Desulfosporosinus acidiphilus SJ4: one gene and its partners. The protein of the gene in region 3 binds, or shares a complex with, the protein of the main gene of each other region. Links are inferred from orthologs where the notes say so. Each region holds a gene or a part of one and is shown on either strand. Other genes may lie near its edges.

Region 1 (5,600 bases), 460 kb from region 3 along the record:
TGTAAAGGTGCTAAACAATGGTCTTCCGCTAAGAACATTTGTAACGGCCAACTGTACACGGAAGTGGCCTCTAAACCAATAACCAGCCGGTCCTCATTCTCTTTATTACAGGCTTCAGAGAGATATCGGGCAACTTGCTCACAACCAGGCTGATCATTCAAAACCCTTAGCCTTTTAACTGGTTCATTACCACGCTCATCTAAGATTCGCACTTTAAAATCACTGGAACTCACATCTATACCGACAAATAAACTCAAGTAAAATCACCTCACTTTCCGAGTCGAAGAATTTGTAAGATTAACGTTGGGACCAGGCACCACAACAGGTCAACAACCTCGCCGAATCAGCACTTGTCTTAAAAAGACCTCGGATCCAACCGATCTGCTACCATCGGAGGGGTTCCCTTTAAGCTGTGCAACCTTCGAGTTAAAAGTTCAAATTGTGGGCTGGCAGTCAGACTTAATAAGAGGTCATAGCCTCAAGGAGTGAAAGGCCTTACCAGAACGAACCTCACGGTATCATTTTGCCTGAAACCCCAACAAACTTAAATACTTTTTTGTTGTCAAAGAACGACTTAAGGAATCATTACTCAGGTATTCCTTATCCTGAGCCTGTGGACAGTGCCAGCCTATGGAAAAGCCCTTATGGGTCTATCTTAAAAGAGCTTTCCCTCAGGCTTTGGACAAGTCGAATTTGAAGTGTGCTTTGGGGTTGACTTGTCCACACTGCCCACAGGCACGACGACTGCATGGGGTATGCGTTATTCTGCGCGCATCTTGTTGATGATGACCAACCAACTGAATTTCCAGTTTTCTTTGGTCATTTAAATACCCCACGTTCCATTAGTTTTTTGGACTCGTGGGGCAGGAACTAAATTAATTATACGAGGAGTGATCCGATGGCAGGGGAGATTCAGAGGATCGGGGTACTTACAAGCGGAGGAGATGCCCCAGGCATGAATGCAGCTGTACGGGCAGTTGTTCGTAAAGGGATTTTTCATGGCTTAACAATTTTCGGTATTCATCGAGGTTATGAAGGACTCATTCATGGAGAACTACAAGAAATGAGTATAGGTTCTGTTGCTGATATCGTACTAAGGGGAGGAACTGTCCTAAAAACTGCCCGCTCGGAAGAAATGAAAACTCCGGCGGGACAGAAAAAGGCTTTTGAGCAACTCCAAAAACGCCAGATCGATGCTCTAGTTGTTATAGGCGGAGATGGTTCCTTTAGAGGTGCACAGACTCTAGCTGCTCAAGGAGTTCGGATTATCGGAATTCCGGGTACCATCGATAATGATATTGCCGGAACGGATTTAACGATTGGGTTTGATACCGCAGTTAATACCGTGGTTGATGCCGTAAGTAAAATTCGCGATACGGCTTCTTCCCACGATCGGACATTTATCGTAGAGGTTATGGGCAGAAATTGCGGGAATATTGCTTTACAGGCAGGGTTGGCTTGTGGTGCAGAGTCCATTTTAGTGCCTGAGATCCCTTATGATTTAGATGAAATCAGCAATAAATTAAAAAGGGGTCACCAGCGGGGGAAAAATCATAGTATTATCCTTGTTTCAGAAGGGGTTGGCAGTGCTTTCAAAGTTGGTGAAGAATTGCGGGCCCGCTCAGGGTTTGAGACCCGGATCACAGTTCTTGGTCACTTGCAGCGCGGAGGAAATCCCAGTGCACTTGACGCCGTGATTGCTGCGGCCATGGGAGGAAAGGCAGTCCAGAGCCTTTTAGATCAAGAGACAAATCGTATGACAGCCTATATTAATCAAACGGTAATTTCCCGTCCTCTCGACGATGCTTATGGCACACGGCGCCCCTTAAATCGCGAACTTTATGATTTAGCCAATGAGTTGTCAATTTAACCAATGCTTAAATTTTACTGGAGAGATGAGGTTTTATGATTCCGATGGAAACATCTAAGCTAATTATAGATTATACGGGGATGATGGTTTCGGAGCAAAACTCCAAGGGCTTTGCTAAAGAAGATTTACTAGGGCTGCAATCTAAATTAGACGAGGCCCAGACTAATTTACACGCCCTCAGAGATTCAGGAAAACTGGACTTCTCGCTGCTTTTGCCAGAGATGCTGGCTCAGCTTCCCGAATTATGCGCCTATGCCGACGAAGTTGCTGCAAAATTCGAGAATTTTGTGGTGCTTGGTATCGGCGGGTCAGCCCTTGGACCTTTAGCGGTGCAGCAAGCCTTAAATCACTATTATTACAACGAATTGCTTCCAGATCAACGATCAAACCGGCCGCGATTTTATGTATTGGATAATATAGATCCGGTACGCTTTAAGGAGTTGGGGCAAGTTCTCGATCCCCGAAAAACTCTTTATAATGTTATTTCCAAATCAGGAAACACCTCGGAAACAATGGCCCAGTTTCTTATTGTACGAGATTACTTGCGCCATTTCTGCGGAGAAAGCTATGCTGATCATATTGTGGTTACAACAGATCAACAAAAGGGCAACCTTTTACCGATTGCTCTCAAGGAAGGATTTAAACGGTTTGTTATTCCCTCGGGAATTGGAGGACGCTTTTCCGAATTGACTCCCGTTGGCTTACTGGCAGCGGCAATTTGTGGAATTGATGTGGAACAACTTTTAGCGGGAGCTCTTGAGATGGATCGGCGGATCAGAGAGACGAAAGGAGTCTTTGCTAATCCGGCACAATTGAAGTCAGCCTTATCTTATTTGTCCTGGCAAAAGGGAAAAAAGATCTCAGTGTTTATGCCCTATGTGGATGGTTTGAAGACAATGGCTGATTGGTATGCTCAATTGTGGGCTGAGAGTTTGGGGAAACGTTATGACCGGACAGGCAAGGCGGTTTCTTTGGGGCAAACGCCTGTGAAAGCCCTTGGTGTGACAGATCAGCATTCTCAGGTGCAATTATATGCTGAGGGACCCGATGACAAAGTGATCACCTTTTTAACTCTGGAAGAATTTAAAGATACTCAAGGAATTCCCGTGGATTCAGCGCTGCCGGAAGACATTCAATTTTTGGGAGGGAAAACGTTAGAGGAACTTTTATTTGCTGAGCAAAAAGCTACGGAATATGCTTTAACCTTAGCTGGACGCCAACATCAAAAAATTATTCTCTCAGCATTAACTCCTTTCAATATTGGCCAATTGCTCCTCCTTTTGGAATGGGAGACAGCCTATATGGGCGAATTGTTCAATATTAACGCCTTTGACCAGCCGGGGGTTGAGGAAGGTAAAAACGGAACCTATGGTTTAATGGGGCGTGCAGGCTATGAGGCCAAAAAGCAAGCAATCAAAGAGTTTGGTCAAGAAAGGCATCTTTTAGAGTAATCAACTAACTCCCCTTAACCTTCACCTATCCCAGGATATGTGGAGGTTTTATTATGTCTATTTTCGGAAGGATTTTCTCAAGAAAGGTCGAATTTATCCCAAAAGAGGTGAAACAATGGAACCAATTTTTGCCTTGGACATTGGAACCCGTATGGTCATGGGATTGGTGATGACGAAACACAAAGATCACGGGTATGAAATTTTAGCCAGTGCCTCAACCGAACACCGTCAACGTGCTATGTATGACGGGCAGGTCCATGATGTCAACGAAGTGGCACGGGCTGTAACCGCTGTTAAAGAGACTTTAGAAAAAAAGCTGGAGGTCAGTTTAAAACATGTCGCCGTTGCTGCGGCAGGCAGGGCTCTGCGGACGGAAGTCGCTGCTGCGGAATATACGGAGTTGCTGCCTGTCCGGTGGGAACGAGAAACTATCTTGGCTCTGGAATTAGAAGCCGTTCATAAAGCTCTGCGACAACTTAAATCATCCGCAGAAGATGACTCAGAACAATATCATTGTGTTGGTTATAGCACTATCGCCAGCTGGAATGAAGGAGAGGAAATTTCTAATCTCATAGGCCAGAGAGGAAAACGCGCTCAAGTCAAGGTGATAGCAACATTTCTCCCCAGAACAGTAGTTGACGGCTTAATATCTGTTCTGAGCAAAGTTGGCTTAGAAATGACCAGTCTAACCTTAGAACCTATTGCGGCTGGGCAAGCAGCGATACCTCAGAACATGCGGCGACTTAACCTGGCACTTGTTGATGTGGGAGCTGGTACGGCAGATATTGCTCTGACGCGAGAGGGATCCTTCTTTGCCTATGGAATGGTGCCCATGGCAGGGGATGAGGTGACAGAAGCGATTTGCGAGCATTTCCTTCTTGATTTCCAAGTGGGTGAAAAAATTAAGCGGGAAATAAATATTAAATCCCAACTGAAGTTTTCGGATTTTTTAGGAACTAAGGTGGTTGTTTCCAAAGATGACGTATTATCTGTCATTGAACCTGTTGTTCGCAGACTTGCCCAAAATATTGCCCAAGAGATTATTAAACTTAATCAAAAGGTACCGCAAGGAGTCATACTTATTGGGGGAGGAAGTTTAACTCCTCTGCTTCCTCAAATGTTATCCGAGCTTTTGGATATTGCTCAAAAACGGGTAGGGGTTCAAGTTCGCGAACGCTTAACGGATATTTACGGAGAAAAAAGTCTTAAGGGGCCTGAGAGCATTACTCCCATGGGAATTGGAATTTCCGCACTAGAAGAGACAGGACTTCAGTACTATACGGTAACTGTCAATCAAATGCCGATACCGATCTTTGAAATACAATTAACGACGGTAGCAGAGGCCTTGCTTGCCGCAGGCATATCTCCTCGTTCCTTTGTAGGAAAACCGGGGGCTGCTTTTACCTATGAATGGAATCACGAAATGCGAATGATCAAGGGAACAATGGGTCGTCCCGCTCAATTGAGTGTGAACTCTCAACCAGGTCGATTTGATCAAACCCTGAATCAAGGAGACATTATTGAGTTTATACCCGGCATTCCCGGTGAAGATGCTGAGGTTACGATTGGCGAAATCCTTCCCCCCTCTGAACATAAATTGATTTCCTGGAATGGGAGGCGGGAAGATTATTTTCCCCAAGTTTTTCTGGACGGCACTCTCTTAAACTTCAGCGACAAAATCCGTGATGGCTATAAGTTGACGTATATTTCTAATGAAGACCTGCAAGATTTATTAGATCAAAAAAGCCTGCAAAATGAGCAAATTCCTGCCCAAGAGACGTTAACGATTAAAATTAATGGAGAATTTCAAACGATTATTCTCAAACGGCAGATGTTAGTCAATGGCTGCTCTATCAAGGACAACTGTCCGATTCATGAGGGAGACATTGTTGAAGTTCGCCTGGAACAGAAAACAGTGGGGCAGTTAAACCTTCAGCCAAGGCCCCTTATTTTTACTGTCAATGGAGAAGAAATTGAGTATCCTGCCCAGAATGTTGAAATCTCATTTCACGGTAAGCCAGTGGCCGAAAGTGACCTGCTCGAAGATGGAATGGATTTGAGAGTTACAGGTCATAAGAAGATGCTAATTCTCTCTGATCTCTTGCCCTATGTCAAATTTCCTGACGAGATGCCAAAAGGTGCCTCTTTAAAACTTCGTGTAAATGGGCAGATGGCTGAGTTTACGACGGTTTTGCACCCGGGTGACCGAGTGACGGCTATTTTTGAGTAAAGAAATTAGGGAAAAAGAATACTTGACAATCTAGCCAGAGGCCATAAAA
Region 2 (5,683 bases), 340 kb from region 3 along the record:
AACACGCCTTACGGAAAAGGGATATGAAAACCAAGAAATTGAGAAAGTCATTGCCAAATTGACAGATTACGGTTACCTCAATGACCAAGAACTTGCCCTAAACTATTCTAAGAGTCGTCTTAAACGATATTCGCGCCGCCGCGTCATCTCTGACATGAAAAACCGCGGAATTGCAGGCACTTTAATTGAGCAAGTCTTACAGGAAGTATACTCCGGTGATGAGGAATCAAAACTCTGTTTAGCTTTGGCTCAAAGATGGTGGGCACAAGAGGAACAACGCTGGGAAGAAAAGACGTCTAAAGATCCGGACAAAAAGTCCCCGCCGGTTGAATTATGGGTACGGCAAAGAGTAGCTAGGAAACTTTTACAGCGAGGGTATCCTTCAGAGATGGTAAGAAATGTTATCATGGAAATGCGAATAGAATCGTCTCATTTAGGACAAGCTTGACAATAATAGCAAATGATATTAAAATCTTAGCAGAGACCTGTCTCTGTTAAGATTTAACCTTTATGGTTTTCTTATAGATTTCGTGGTAGTCATTCTTAATATTGTTTTTTGACTAACGAGAGTTGTAGGAAGCGGGGGAAGTCTGGAAAACTCCCGTATTAAAGGTTGCTTAAGAGACTGGTTTGAAGCCAGTTTTTTTTATTTAATTGTTAAATTTTGAATTTTTACAAACAAGGAGGTGTAAATGTTGCTTGAAATAGTTATTACAGGTTTGATTGCCATAATAGTTGGCTTAGGTTTAGGAGCCTTAGTTGGCTGGCATATTCGCAGAAATACTGCCGAAAAAGTTATTGGTACCGCTGAAGAAGAGGCAAAACGTATTGTTGAAAATGCACTTTCGACTGCAGAAAGCAAAAAACGAGAATCAATTATTGCTGCCAAAGAAGAAGCTATGCATATTCACAATGAGGTGGAAAAAGAAACTCGCGAGCGTCGGAATGAACTCCAGCGCTTGGAACGACGATTATTGCAAAAAGAAGAGAGTTTAGACCGTAAAATTGAGTCTATCGAACGAAAAGAAGAAAATATGCATCGCCGGGAAAGTGAAGTTGATTCCCTCAAAGAAGAGCTGAATTTACTTGTGGAAAAAGAGCAAGCTGAGTTAGAGCGCTTATCAGGGATGACTTCGGAAGAAGCTAAGCAGCTTCTTCTCAAAAGAGTTGAAGAAGAGGTTCGCTATGAATCAGCGATCATGATTAAGGAAATTGAGACTCGCGCCAAAGAGGAAGCAGAAAAGAGGGCTAAAAACGTCATTTCTCTGGCTATTCAGCGGTGTGCCGCTGATCATGTGGCTGAGACTACAGTATCAGTCGTAGCATTACCGAGTGATGAAATGAAAGGGCGAATCATTGGACGTGAGGGACGCAATATTCGAACATTGGAGACATTAACCGGAATCGATCTTATTATTGATGATACACCTGAGGCGGTTATTCTGTCTGGTTTTGATCCCATTCGCCGTGAGGTAGCACGTATTGCTCTGGAGAAATTAATTGCTGATGGCCGCATCCATCCTGCTCGTATTGAAGAGATGGTTGAAAAGGCTCAAAAAGAAGTGGAACAGAAAATACGTGAAGAAGGAGAGCAAGCTACCTTTGAGACTGGGGTTCATGGGTTGCATCCGGAATTGGTACGATTACTTGGCCGATTGAAATTCCGTACCAGTTATGGTCAAAATGTGTTAAAGCATTCCACTGAAGTTTCTCATCTGGCGGGACTTATGGCTGCCGAATTAGGGATAGACATTCAATTAGCAAAACGCGCGGGACTTCTGCATGATATCGGTAAAGCAGTGGATCATGATTTAGAAGGAACCCACGTTCAAATCGGTGTTGACCTTGCTAGAAAATATAAAGAATCCAGCGATGTTATCCATGCTATTGAAGCTCATCATAATGATGTAGAAGCCAAAAGTTTAGTTGCTGTATTAGTGGCAGCGGCTGATGCAGTTTCGGCTGCTCGCCCTGGTGCTCGACGTGAGACTTTAGAAACGTATATTAAACGCCTGCAAAAACTTGAGGAGATTGCCGAGAGTTTTGAGGGAGTGGAAAAATGCTTTGCTATTCAAGCTGGTCGGGAAGTTCGAATTATTGTCAAACCCGACAAGATTGATGATGTTCTGGCACCACGTGTTGCACGTGAGATCAGTAAGCGAATTGAAGAAGAACTTGAGTATCCGGGACAAATTAAAGTTGTAGTGATTCGCGAGACAAGGGCCGTTGATTTTGCTAAGTAAAACGTTTAATTCTGATCAGGCGTCTAGATAGACGCCTGATTTTTTTTTATATTATCAGAAAGTACAACTTTTGGTTAAATACTGCAAGAAGAGCTCATTCGTGCGAAGACTGTGTCTTCGTCTTCTGGCATAAGTGCAACTAACCTGCCGCTTTCGCCGGAGGCATAGCGCCGGCTAAGTTTTCTTCACTATCAGCCCCCCATGTTAATACGCAGCACTGGTGGATGATGGAAAACAGGCGTTCACTCAGCACTCCGAGGCTCGCCCACTTGCTTGCGCGTGAGCTGTCTTCAGCGGGCAAGTATTCTTTGGGGATAGCAGACTCCAGCAGTGTGGATTAACCGAGTGTCCCCGAAGCCAAAGACGGCGAGAAGAGAATTACGAATGTTGCAGGAGTTTGGTTTCTTATGACGAATAATTCTCATGATAGGTCAGAGCAACAGAGAGGATTGACAAGGGTGCCGAATAATATTCCGAGAGATATAAAATATGTTACAGATGGAGTCGATTTACTAACTTCAATTTTAACGAGATATCCTGAATTAGGAGCTGTACATTATTGGTGTGAGCGGCAGGCTCTTAAGTTTACGTTTATGTTTAAGCAAGCCATTGATGTTGAATCAATTCAGGGAATTCTACGCCCTGCTTTAGAGTTCTATCATCATTTAGAACGACGAAAAATCCGTGTTTTTGACATAAGCTGCCGAAGTGAGGAAAATATTGGCGTTTTACATGTAGTTCGCGATATTGAAAGCGTGAGTCAAAGGGAAGTTGGACTAATGATTGAGTTGTTAAGGCGAAACTATATAGAAGAGATGATATATGATGAGCCTTATTTACCGGAAGAGGAATTAGAAGTTCAAGAGGAAGTAATTAACCAAATGCTCACTTCGCTTAAACACATGGACCTTGATAAGAATGTTATAGCTTTGAGAGATGAGGGACGTGTCTTAGTATTTAATAATTAACGGCTCAAAACTTTCGCATTCATCCAATCGTGAGACTCCTGCTTCTATAAGTGGGAGTGACCCCGTTCTCTAAGAATAATAACGGCATTTCAGGGGAGTTTAATTGAGGAGAAAAAGGGAAAAAGTATTAGAGTATATAATAAAGACATTTAGATAGGTTTGAAGTGGGGGGAACGCTTTGCGTATACTTTTTGTTGGGGATATAGTCGGTAAACCAGGTAGGGAAGCGATTAAAAGGTTTTTAAAACCGCTTCAGCTTGAATATAATATAGATGTAACAATAGCTAATGCAGAAAATGCTGCATCAGGAAAAGGAATAACCAAAGACATAGCGGAAGAACTTTTTGATTACGGAATTCATTTTTTTACAATGGGGAATCACGTATGGGATAATCGTGATATTATGAATTTTATTGATTATGAGACAAAAATGGTACGACCGGCAAATTATCCTGTCGGGGCCCCGGGGCGGGGATACGGAATAATAAGAGCTAAGGGTTGCAAAATTGGCGTTCTAAACCTTTCAGGACGGGTATTTATGACACCGTTAGATGATCCTTTCAGTGGGGCTATCCGTTGGATTAACCAACTAAAGCAAGAGACTCCCATCATCCTAATAGATATCCATGCTGAGGCAACCTCAGAAAAAGTGGCTTTAGGATGGTTTCTTGATGGAAAAGTCAGTGCCGTTGTTGGAACCCATACTCATATACAGACCGCTGATTTCAGGGTGCTTCCCCAGGGAACCGCTTATATCACGGATGTGGGCATGACAGGCCCAAGAGATTCTGTATTAGGAATAAAAAAAGAGATTATTATCAATCGATTTTTAACTCAACTGCCAGCTAAGTTCGAGTTGGCAACAGGACCTATCCAAATCAATGCTGTGGTGATTGATATCGATGAAAGCACCGGCAAGGCACGCAAAATTGAAGCGATTCAGCGCTGCTTTGAATCATAAAGTAATTTTATATAAAAATCAGAAAACTTAGTTAAAAAAAGAGGATTTCCTCCTTAAGCTCTCGAATACATATTTAAAGATGTGGTAATACCTGTAAATGAATTCGAGCAGGAGGATGAATTATGGATGTATTAAAAGTTTCAGCAAAATCAAGTCCCAATGCCGTAGCTGGAGCGCTTGCCGGGGTTCTGCGAGAGAGTGGAGGAGCTGAATTGCAGGCTATCGGAGCAGGGGCTCTGAATCAAGCGGTAAAGGCTGTTGCTATTGCACGTGGTTTTGTGGCGCCTAGTGGGGTCGATCTTGTTTGTATTCCGGCTTTTACAGATGTTGTCATCGATGGGGAAGAAAGGACAGCCATTAAGTTGATTGTTCAGCCGCGCTAGGATAATTTGAAGCACCTGTTTGTGAGTACAAGCAAACAGGTGTTTATTTATGTGAATTTATAGTAAAGTCCTTCGGTAATATGTCAAGACCCTAAGTGAGTCAATTTTTCAGTAAGTTAGTTATCCGTTGGCAAAAAAGGCAATAAAAAACCCTCTTATTCCCAAAATGAAATGGAAACAAGTTACAAAAATGGGACTTCAATTCTCGTAGTTCATGCTTAGTTTGCAATCCCCCTATTGCCATGTGGCATATAGATTTGGTTGCTGCGTAGCAGAGCATCAACCATACGGACGAGTTTGCGTGCAGTAAGCACGAGAGCACGGCGATGATGGTGAGTCTTACTTTCCGAGAATTTACGTTGGTAGAAGGCTTTGTACTCTGGTTCCTTTTGGCGTACTAGGTTAGCAGCCTGGATGATATAACTTCGCAAGTAGGTGTTGCCGGTTCGAGTTAAGGGCGTGTCATCGGCTGTAAAATCACCGGACTGGTGAGAACGCCAGGTTAGCCCAATAAACTTTGCTAAGGCTCCTTCATTCGGAAAACGGCGGATGTCTCCAATCTCAGCAATAATACCAGCTGAAAGCACAGGGCCAATACCGGGAATGGTAATGAGCGTATTAGGGAAATGCCTGATTTCAGCTTCGATCGCCTTATCGATTTTCTTGACCTGTTTCTCTAAAGTGTGGATGGTTTCGATGCTCGTGGCTAGGATAAGGTTAATGGGTTGCAATAGGCTTCCACGTAGTCGATGGGCCTTGCGAGCGGCTTCCTTCAACTCTCTGGCTTTGGCTTCCGGATCCTCGAAATGACTTCTTCCTTTCTCCATGAGGAAATCAATCAGTTCATCAAGCGGTCGAGCCGCAACCTCTTCTGGAGAAAAAAACTCAAGTGTCAAGGATTCAGAAGTAACGCTGAAAGTATTACTAAAAACCGTACCTTGGGCAAGAGTGCTAAACTTTAAGAACAAGTTCGTGAGGAAATAATTCTTCTCTCTGGAGATCATCTCGATCAGATGACAACGAAAGCGAGTGAGTCGCTGTAACGGTAAGTAGCGGAAATCGACCTGAGAGCCCTCCGGGAGCCGGCCGAAGCGTAAACGTTCGGCAATGACCCAGGCATCAATCCAG
Region 3 (8,433 bases):
TCAGCAGTAATCCCGTTCTTTTGAATCGTCTTTATCTCCTCAAGAATACATTCAATAACCTCTTGAGTATTATTGGGACTTGTTCCGGCGTAGATGGCAAACAAGCCGGTATCTACATAGGTGGAGTGATACGAGTAAACAGAATAAGCAAGCCCGCGCTGTTCCCTGATTTCTTGGAATAAGCGGGAACTCAAGCCACCGCCTAAGACGTTATTGAAGATATGCATAGCATGAATATCCTCATCGTCCTGACCCAAACCGGGAACTCCAATAAGTATGTGCATCTGCTCCGTGTCTTTCGTCTGGTAACGTTCGACTTTCTTTCCAATGGGAGTCTCTTCGAGAATTCGTCGTCCACCTCGTCTAAAGGTCCCAAAATGAGCTGAAAGCTTTGCCACAATATCATCATGCTTAATTTTGCCTGCCACGGAAATAACCACATTATCCGGAGCATAATGCTCAGAAAGGAAGGTCAAAATCTTTTCCCGAGTTAAATCGCGGATACTCTCCTCCGTTCCTAAAATCGGTTTGCCTAAAGGATTATCATTCCAGACTTGTTCGGAAAAAATATCATGAATCAATTCATCCGGAGAATCCTCATACATTTTTATTTCTTCAATAACCACGTTTTTTTCTTTTTCAATTTCCTTTTCATCAAAGAGTGAGCTAAAAAACATATCACTCAAAACATCAATAGCCAGGTCCAGATCTTCATCGAGAATCTTGGCGTAGTAGCACGTATATTCTTTTGTGGTGAAGGCATTTAATTGACCGCCCACTGCTTCCAGCGACTCTGCCAAAGCACGGGCATTCCTATGTTCAGTGCCTTTAAAAAACATGTGCTCAATAAAATGAGATATACCCTCATATCCTGTCCGTTCATCTCTTGATCCCGCTCCGACCCAAATTCCAATGGCAGCTGATCTTACATGTTCAATTTCTTCCGTAATAATTCTAACTCCGTTTGGTAACACCATCTTTTGATACAATTAATTCACTCCCCTATTTCCCAAAGGAATAGAAACTTTACAACGAGTGATTCTTAGCTACATCACACTCACTCAGCAAAGGAACACTGCCTACTTTTTGTTTGCCCAGCCAGACTTCCCAGCGCCCCAGTCTCTCTCCTGCCTTTATTGGAAGATCTCCATTCTTTTCCCATACAATATGGGTTTGGAGTTTCGAATGTTCAACTTTAGGAATGCTAACTTCTACCGGAGTTTCCGTAAATACCTGAACAGGATCCTTGGACTTAGTAAATTCCCCAATAGCCTGTCCGGCATTCGCCAAACGTACAATTTCAGTATTGTTAAACCCCCACTCCAATAATTTCTTAGCATCCCCAAACCGGTCAGGAGCTTTGAGTACAACCACTAAGAGTTGGCGACCGTCTTTAGTCGCCGAAGCAACAAGGCATTTGCCCGCTGCCGTGGTAGTTCCGGTTTTGACACCATCTGCATAAGGATAGTTCCATAGCAGTTTATTGGTGTTACGTAAATCCATAATAACGTCAGGTTCCAGAAAATGAATCTCCGTTTCTTTTTGACGTGTAATTGAGGCGAATTGAGGTATAGATAAGCCATGACGAGCCATAAGGGCAAGGTCATAGGCCGTAGAATAATGATCTTTAAGGGGTAACCCGTTGGTATTTCCAAAATGGGTGTTTTGCGCTCCCAAGGCTAAGGCTTTCATATTCATGAAATGAACAAATTGTTGTTCACTTCCCGCAATATGCTCTGCAATCGCCACACAGGCATCATTTCCCGATTTAACTAAGGCTCCGGTAATGAGTTCATAAAGATTGATTTTCTCACCTGGGTCAAGATGCAATGTTGCTTCACCAACATTAGCAGCTTTTTGACTGACCGTAACCACTTCGTCCGAACTGCCAAGTTCCAACCCCAAAATCGCGGTCATTATCTTAGTCGTACTGGCGGGCGGTCGAGGTTTATTTTCCTGTTTTCCGAAAAGAACATCACCTGTCTTAACATCCATAAGAACAGCTGCATCTGCACTAATCTTGCCAGGACCTTGCTCTGGAACGGAAGATTCCGGGGGAACCGAAGGTTTTGCCGGAATCTTCCGTTTTAAGCGTGGTTGGGGACGGGACGTTTTAGTCGATTTTAACGATTTAACCGCTTGATTTGACTGAGCTGCATCCACAGGCTTTATCCCAAACCAAGTAAAACCTACGGTACAAAGAAGGACGCAGGCCCAAGCACGCGTCCACTTTCTACTGATCATCGAACCACCTCAACTTTTAAGTTCATCGTGAGGTAGTATTTCCGATCTGATCAAATGTTATTAGTGCATCGAGTGTTTGAAACGCAAATCCATCACGCGTCAACTGACTTAAGATGATTGGTAAGGCCTTCACAGTATTCAATTTTGGATGGATCAGGACTATAGCCCCATTTTTTTTCGGTCTGATGCCGAACCTCACAGCAGGATTAACAATACGTTGGACAATAACTTCCGGGGTACTGTCTTCCCGCCAATCCACCGTATCTAACGTCCACAAAATTGTCTGGTAACCTAATAAATCTGCAGCTCGTAAGCCTGAAGCCCCCTTTTCCCCATAAGGCGGTGCATAGAAGTGGGTCCTTTTGCCAATAATCCCCTGAATAATGCTTTCTGTTTTCTTGATCTCTTCCTGATTTGCTCCAACGGATAGATTATCTGGATGGGGATGTGAATACCCATGATTTTCAATTTCATGTCCTCGACTCGCTATCCGTTTTAACAATTCGGGATTTTTCTTAGCCCATCGGCCTGTCACAAAGAACGTCGCCTTAGCGTTTTCTTTATCTAAAACGTCTAAAATTGCCGGAATAAACTCTTCGCCCCAATCAACATTGATGGTCAGGGCAATGACTTTCTCTTCGGTACTGATCTGCTCCACAGGTTTGGAACTGCGAACACCGGTAAGCACCATCTTGTGTTCCAGCAATATACCAACGAATAATAGAAAGAAAATCCCGCCTAACGAGAGAATTCGTCGCGAGATTTTTAAGTTAATGAACATTAGCTTCCCCCCTTCCCTAAATTTATGCTTGGGGGGGAACTTACAGACTGGTCATTGAAAAAATATTAACGTTATTTCGCGGGATTTACGGGAGGCTCTTTTCTAGTGCTGGCCATGGCCTCTTTACGGGAAAGATTTAAGCGTCCCTGTTTATCAATGGCCGTAGCTTTCACCGTAATTTCATCCCCAACCTTGACGACATCTTCAACTTTTTCCACCCGTTCCGAAGAGAGCTGAGAAATATGCACCAGACCTTCTTTACCGCTTAAACCTAGGACTCCGGGAATAACCTCAACAAAAGCTCCGAAATCCATGACCCGGGTAACCTTCCCTTTGTAGATTTTACCGACTTCAACGTCTTGAGTTAAAGATTCAATAATTTTTAAAGCTTGTTCGCCGCCTTCTCCTTCAAGGGAAGAGATAAAGACGCGGCCGTCATCTTCAATATCAATTTTAACACCCGTCTCATCGATGATCTTCTTGATGGTTTTTCCTCCTGGTCCAATGACATCGCGTATTTTATCAGGATGAATTGATGTCGTAATAATTCTCGGAGCATAGACTGAGAGCTGCGGGCGAGGTTTATCTAAAACAGCCAGCATTTTATCAAGGATAAAAAGACGACCTGCTTTGGCCTGTTTCAAACCCTGAGCTAGGACTTCACGGGAAACTCCTTTGATCTTTATATCCATTTGCAAGGCAGTAACTCCCTTAGTCGTTCCTGCAACTTTGAAATCCATATCTCCAAAATGATCTTCTAAGCCCTGGATATCCGTGAGAATTGCGAAATTATCCCCTTCTTTAATGAGTCCCATGGCTACCCCGGCTACCGGTGCAGTAATAGGTACGCCTGCATCCATCAGCGAGAGAGTACTACCGCAAACTGAGGCCATAGAACTGGAGCCGTTGGATTCTAATACTTCCGATACCAGGCGAATCGTATAGGGAAATTCATTTTCATCCGGCAAGACAGGAACAAGAGCTCTTTCCGCAAGAGCGCCATGGCCAATCTCTCTGCGGCCGGGTCCTCGCATAGGCCGTATTTCTCCCACACTGTAGGGCGGGAAATTATAGTGATGTATGTAACGTTTTGAGCGTTCGAGGCCTAATCCGTCCAAGATTTGTTCATCGCCGGCAGCTCCGAGGGTGGCAACCGTCAACACTTGAGTTTGACCTCGTGTAAAAAGTCCTGACCCATGAGTACGGGGTAAAAGACCCACTTCTATGCTGAGCGGCCGCACTTCGTCAACTGCACGCCCATCGGGTCGGATATGTTCATCAGTAATTAAGCGGCGAACGATTAAATGCACCATGTCCTCTAAAATGGTTCCGACCGTCTTCATATCATCCGGAAACTCAGCCTCAAAATAATTCAAGGCATCAGCTTTAACGGCATCGATGGCATTTTCCCGAGCCTTTTTCTCTTCCACCCGCACCGCTGCATCTAATTTATTATAAGCATAGGCTTTAACCGCTTCAACCATCGCGTCAGGGATTTTTTCAAAGTGCACTTCAATTTTTTCTTTTGCTAATCCCAAAGCCAGAGCTTCTTCACGATAATCAGCTATAAACTTGGCAATCGTTTTGATTTCTTGATGACCGAACATGATCGCTTCCAGCATTAAATCTTCAGCGACTTCTTGAGCACCTGCTTCAACCATCATAACCGCTTCTTGGGTTCCTGCTACCGTCAGGTGCATCTGACTCTTGCCGCTCTGTTCAATTGTAGGGTTAATAATAAATTCCCCATCCACGAGTCCGACAGTAACCGCTGCGATAGGTCCCTCAAAAGGAACATTTGAGACAGCCAGGGCCGCTGATGCGGCATTAATCGCTGTGATATCCGTGGCACAGTCTTGATCGACGGACATAACTGTTGCTACCACTTGAACATCATTTCGAAACCCTTCCGGAAATAATGGACGAATAGGACGATCTATTAAACGGGCTGATAATGTAGCCTTTTCACTGGCTCTGCCTTCACGCTTAATGAATCCACCCGGAATTTTCCCAGCAGCATACATCCGCTCTTCAAACTCTACCGTCAAGGGAAAAAAGTCAATACCTTCCCTGGGCGCTGAACTGCAGGTAGCAAAAGCAGAAACCACCGTATCTCCATAACGAAGAAAAATTGCGCCCCCCGCCTGTTTACCGATTTTTCCGGTTTGGAAAGTCATCGTTCGCCCACCGACGGAGATTGACTTTTCAAATACTTCCTGTTTCACAATGGAACCTCCTTAAAACTTTCAATCCTTTTTAACTTGTTTCCTCTTCGACATATTATTAGTATTTCCTGCAATTTGCAAAAAAAACTCTTCATATTGGAATATCTCTTAATTATTCGCTAATTCAAGGGCACTCTTTAATATAATAACGTTAAAAAGAAGTGGATCATTAGATCCACTTCTGTTCGTGATACCATTATTATCTTCTCAGACCGAGTGAGGTAATAATATTACGATAACGCTCAAAGTCAACTTTCTTAAGGTAGTTTAAGAGCGAACGTCTGGAACCTACCATCTTAAAGAGGCCACGACGTGAATGATGGTCTTTTTTATGAGTCTTAAAATGTTCTGTCAAATAGGCAATCCGCTCTGTGAGGAGGGCGATTTGTACTTCCGGTGAGCCTGTATCGCCTTCGTGTTGAGCATACTTAAGTATAATCTCTTGTTTTCTCTCAGGTGTCATCATGTTAGTTTCCTCCAATATTTAATATTCCCTGCTGCCCAGCTCATCGTCGGAGATTCGTATAAGCCGAGTCAGTGGTTCCACAGTCTTTAAGTATACATGGTTCTATGGCTTTTGTAAAGTTCATATAGTATTAGGGCAATTACTTTAGGATACGGGCTTAAAGACACTCTTTAAGCAGACTCTCCGCTTTCATTTTATCGGTCTTTAATTGAAGCAATAGTTCGTTAATACCATTGAATTTACGTTCGTCACGCAAACGTTCCTTAATGTGAACTGTTAATTCGCGGCCATATAAGTCTCCGTCGTAATCAAAGTAATTAACTTCAACACTTATACCATACATATCATGAAATGTCGGCTTCATACCAATGTTCATCATGCCCGATACACAACGGTCATCAATTGTTGACCAAACGGCATAGACGCCTCGCTTGGGAATTAGTAAATCCTCAGCAGGAAGAATGTTTGCTGTTGGAAAACCTAATAATCGTCCTCGTTCTTCCCCATGAATCACAGTTCCGCTTAAACTAGGTGATCGCCCCAGTAAAGAAAATGCCAAAGGGATATCTCCCTGGAGCAGAGCTTTGCGAATACTGCTCGAAGAAATAACCCTTCCCTCAAGCATCTGGGCTTGGAGAACGCTGACACCAAATCCATGTTTTTTACCCAATAACTGAATTAATTCCGGAGTTCCCTTACCTTGAGCACCAAAGGAATAATTAAATCCCACCACCACACGAACAGCTCCCAGAGGAATGAGAATCTTCTCAACGAAGTCCTCCGGAGAAGTATCCGCCATCTCGCGGGTAAAGGGAATAAGAAATACAGTATCTACCCCAATCTTCTCAAAATAATTTAAACGTTCTTGATTGGTTGTAAGCAGCTGAATTCCTCGCTCGGGATGCAAAACTTTTAAGGGATGCGGCTCAAAGAGCAAAACGCTAAGGTCTACCCCTAATTCTTCGGCTTGTCTCAATCCATGTTCAAGCAAGCGACGATGTCCAAGGTGTACTCCATCAAAGTTTCCTAATGCCAACACGCATGGTTCATTATTTATTGGCATACTTGTTCGAACTTGCACGGATTTCTGACCTCCTAAATCATCCAATAACTTTATAAGGGACGAGAGAATTCTCACGCCACATTCCGATGCCGATCAGCATATCCCCCTCAAGCACTTGAACCTGAGAATCTGAAACAGGACTTGACGTTCGAACCAACTCTCTCTTAGTTGATAACCCATTGCGAAAAGCCTTAGCTCGGGCGGTTGTTAAATATACCTTCGGAAGATCGATGCCGGTTGTTAGAGGCAGTAAAAAGGGAAACGAATCCTTTTGAACAACTTCCTCTATCTCCTCAAGAGTCCAGCTGCTTAGAATTTCAAAGGGTCCCGAACGAACTCGCAGCAAAAAGGACATATACGCCCCACAGCCTAAAGCCTCACCTAAGTCATGACATAACGTTCGAATATAAGTCCCTTTGGAACATTCAATATGCAGTAAGGCCCTCGGAAATTCTTCATCATACCATTTCTTCAGCTCAATCTTGGATATTGTGACTTCACGCGCCTCACGCTCGACAGAAAATCCCTGCCGGGCATATTCATATAAGTGCCTGCCTTCTTTGCGTACCGCCGAATACATAGGGGGAATTTGTGAAACGTTCCCGGCAAATTTCCTTAAGGCTTCCTCAACTTCAGTTCGCTGCAATTGAGGCTTTTGTTCAAAGATTCTTTGCCCGAAAGAATCTTGGGTGTCGGTGGCAATCCCAAAGGTAACCTCGGCTAGATAGGTTTTCCCTTGCCCAGTAATATATTCAGCAAGTCGAGTTCCTTTTCCTACACAAATTGGCAAGACTCCTACAACTCCGGGATCCAGAGTACCGGTATGGCCAATTTTTTTGGTCTTAAGAGTTTTACGCAGCCAGCCCACAACATCAGCAGAAGTCATACCCGGTGGTTTGAGGACGTTAATGAGCCCGTCCAACAATTAACCCCTCCTCTATGGCTCTGATAACCTGTTTCTTGGCCTCGGTTAGTGAAACCTTCATGGTACATCCCGCAGCCCGCTTATGCCCCCCACCGCCAAATTGTGCGGCAACCTTGTTGACATCAAACCACAAGTTCGAGCGAAAACCGCCCTTGATCTCTTGGGGGCCCACTTCTTTGAGCAGAACAGCAGCTTCAACCCCTTGAATGCTTCGAGCATGATTAACCAGTCCCTCACTATGTTCCTGAACAGCTCCGCTTTGCCGAAAGTCCTCGAGGGTTAAGGTCATTACCGCCAACTGACCATCAGCATAAAGCTCCAAAGTATTTAAGGCAGCTTGCAGAAGCTTAACTTGAGCAAGAGGTTTTTGGTCGAAAAGGTGGTGATGGATCATTGTTAGATCTAAGCCCGTCTCAATAAGTTCTGCTGTCAAGCGATGAGTATTGGCTGTCGTATTACTGTATTGAAAACATCCCGAATCAGTTACAATGCCGGTATAGAGATTCGTCGCTATATCTTTGTCCATGAGTACACCTAATTGTTTGATCAGGGTCAGACAAACTTCGGCGCAGGCGCTGGCCTTGTCATCAACCCAATTAAACTTGCCGAATCTCTGATTGGAAATATGATGATCAATATTTACAACAATACTGTCCCCTAAATTACCGGGGGTTAAAGTCACACGTTTTAAGTCTGTACAGTCCGTAAAGACTAAAACTTCCGGCAAAG

What was found. Proteins that work in one complex are often made in the same cells at the same time.
Region 1: DESACI_RS16865 (region 3) and pfkA share a complex: the UniProt entries of both Bacillus subtilis proteins name them as parts of the possible RNA degradosome complex. The link is inferred for Desulfosporosinus acidiphilus SJ4 from one-to-one orthologs.
Region 2: DESACI_RS16865 (region 3) and rny share a complex: the UniProt entries of both Bacillus subtilis proteins name them as parts of the possible RNA degradosome complex. The link is inferred for Desulfosporosinus acidiphilus SJ4 from one-to-one orthologs.

What each region holds. Positions count from the first base shown.
Region 1 is NC_018068.1:3,229,250-3,234,849, reverse strand. The notes cover bases 1-2,884. They hold pfkA (6-phosphofructokinase), read left to right. Parts: upstream 1-898; coding sequence 899-1,870; downstream 1,871-2,884. Other genes in these bases: DESACI_RS14685 (glucose-6-phosphate isomerase), read left to right, coding at 1,906-2,884; DESACI_RS14695 (IS110 family RNA-guided transposase), read right to left, coding at 1-257. Also shown: more of DESACI_RS14685, read left to right, coding at 2,885-3,321; DESACI_RS14680 (cell division protein FtsA), read left to right, coding at 3,437-5,551. UniProt on the Bacillus subtilis protein: Catalyzes the phosphorylation of D-fructose 6-phosphate to fructose 1,6-bisphosphate by ATP, the first committing step of glycolysis.
Region 2 is NC_018068.1:3,345,282-3,350,964, reverse strand. Bases 1-2,967 are described here. They hold rny (ribonuclease Y), read left to right. Parts: upstream 1-692; coding sequence 693-2,243; downstream 2,244-2,967. Other genes in these bases: DESACI_RS15275 (hypothetical protein), read left to right, coding at 2,651-2,967; DESACI_RS15285 (regulatory protein RecX), read left to right, coding at 1-448. In the rest of the region: more of DESACI_RS15275, read left to right, coding at 2,968-3,211; DESACI_RS15270 (TIGR00282 family metallophosphoesterase), read left to right, coding at 3,390-4,172; DESACI_RS15265 (stage V sporulation protein S), read left to right, coding at 4,295-4,555; DESACI_RS15260 (IS110 family RNA-guided transposase), read right to left, coding at 4,774-5,683. UniProt on the Bacillus subtilis protein: Endoribonuclease that initiates mRNA decay. Initiates the decay of all SAM-dependent riboswitches, such as yitJ riboswitch. Involved in processing of the gapA operon mRNA, it cleaves between cggR and gapA.
Region 3 is NC_018068.1:3,685,398-3,693,830, forward strand. Bases 2,674-5,672 are described here. They hold DESACI_RS16865 (polyribonucleotide nucleotidyltransferase), read right to left. Parts: upstream 5,251-5,672; coding sequence 3,097-5,250; downstream 2,674-3,096. Other genes in these bases: DESACI_RS16860 (polysaccharide deacetylase family protein), read right to left, coding at 2,674-3,025; rpsO (30S ribosomal protein S15), read right to left, coding at 5,450-5,672. In the rest of the region: DESACI_RS16850 (M16 family metallopeptidase), read right to left, coding at 1-989; DESACI_RS16855 (D-alanyl-D-alanine carboxypeptidase family protein), read right to left, coding at 1,027-2,244; more of DESACI_RS16860, read right to left, coding at 2,267-2,673; more of rpsO, read right to left, coding at 5,673-5,716; DESACI_RS16875 (bifunctional riboflavin kinase/FAD synthetase), read right to left, coding at 5,874-6,797; tRNA pseudouridine(55) synthase TruB, read right to left, coding at 6,817-7,701; DESACI_RS16885 (DHH family phosphoesterase), read right to left, coding at 7,685-8,433. UniProt on the Bacillus subtilis protein: Involved in mRNA degradation. Catalyzes the phosphorolysis of single-stranded polyribonucleotides processively in the 3'- to 5'-direction. Necessary for competence development in Bacillus subtilis.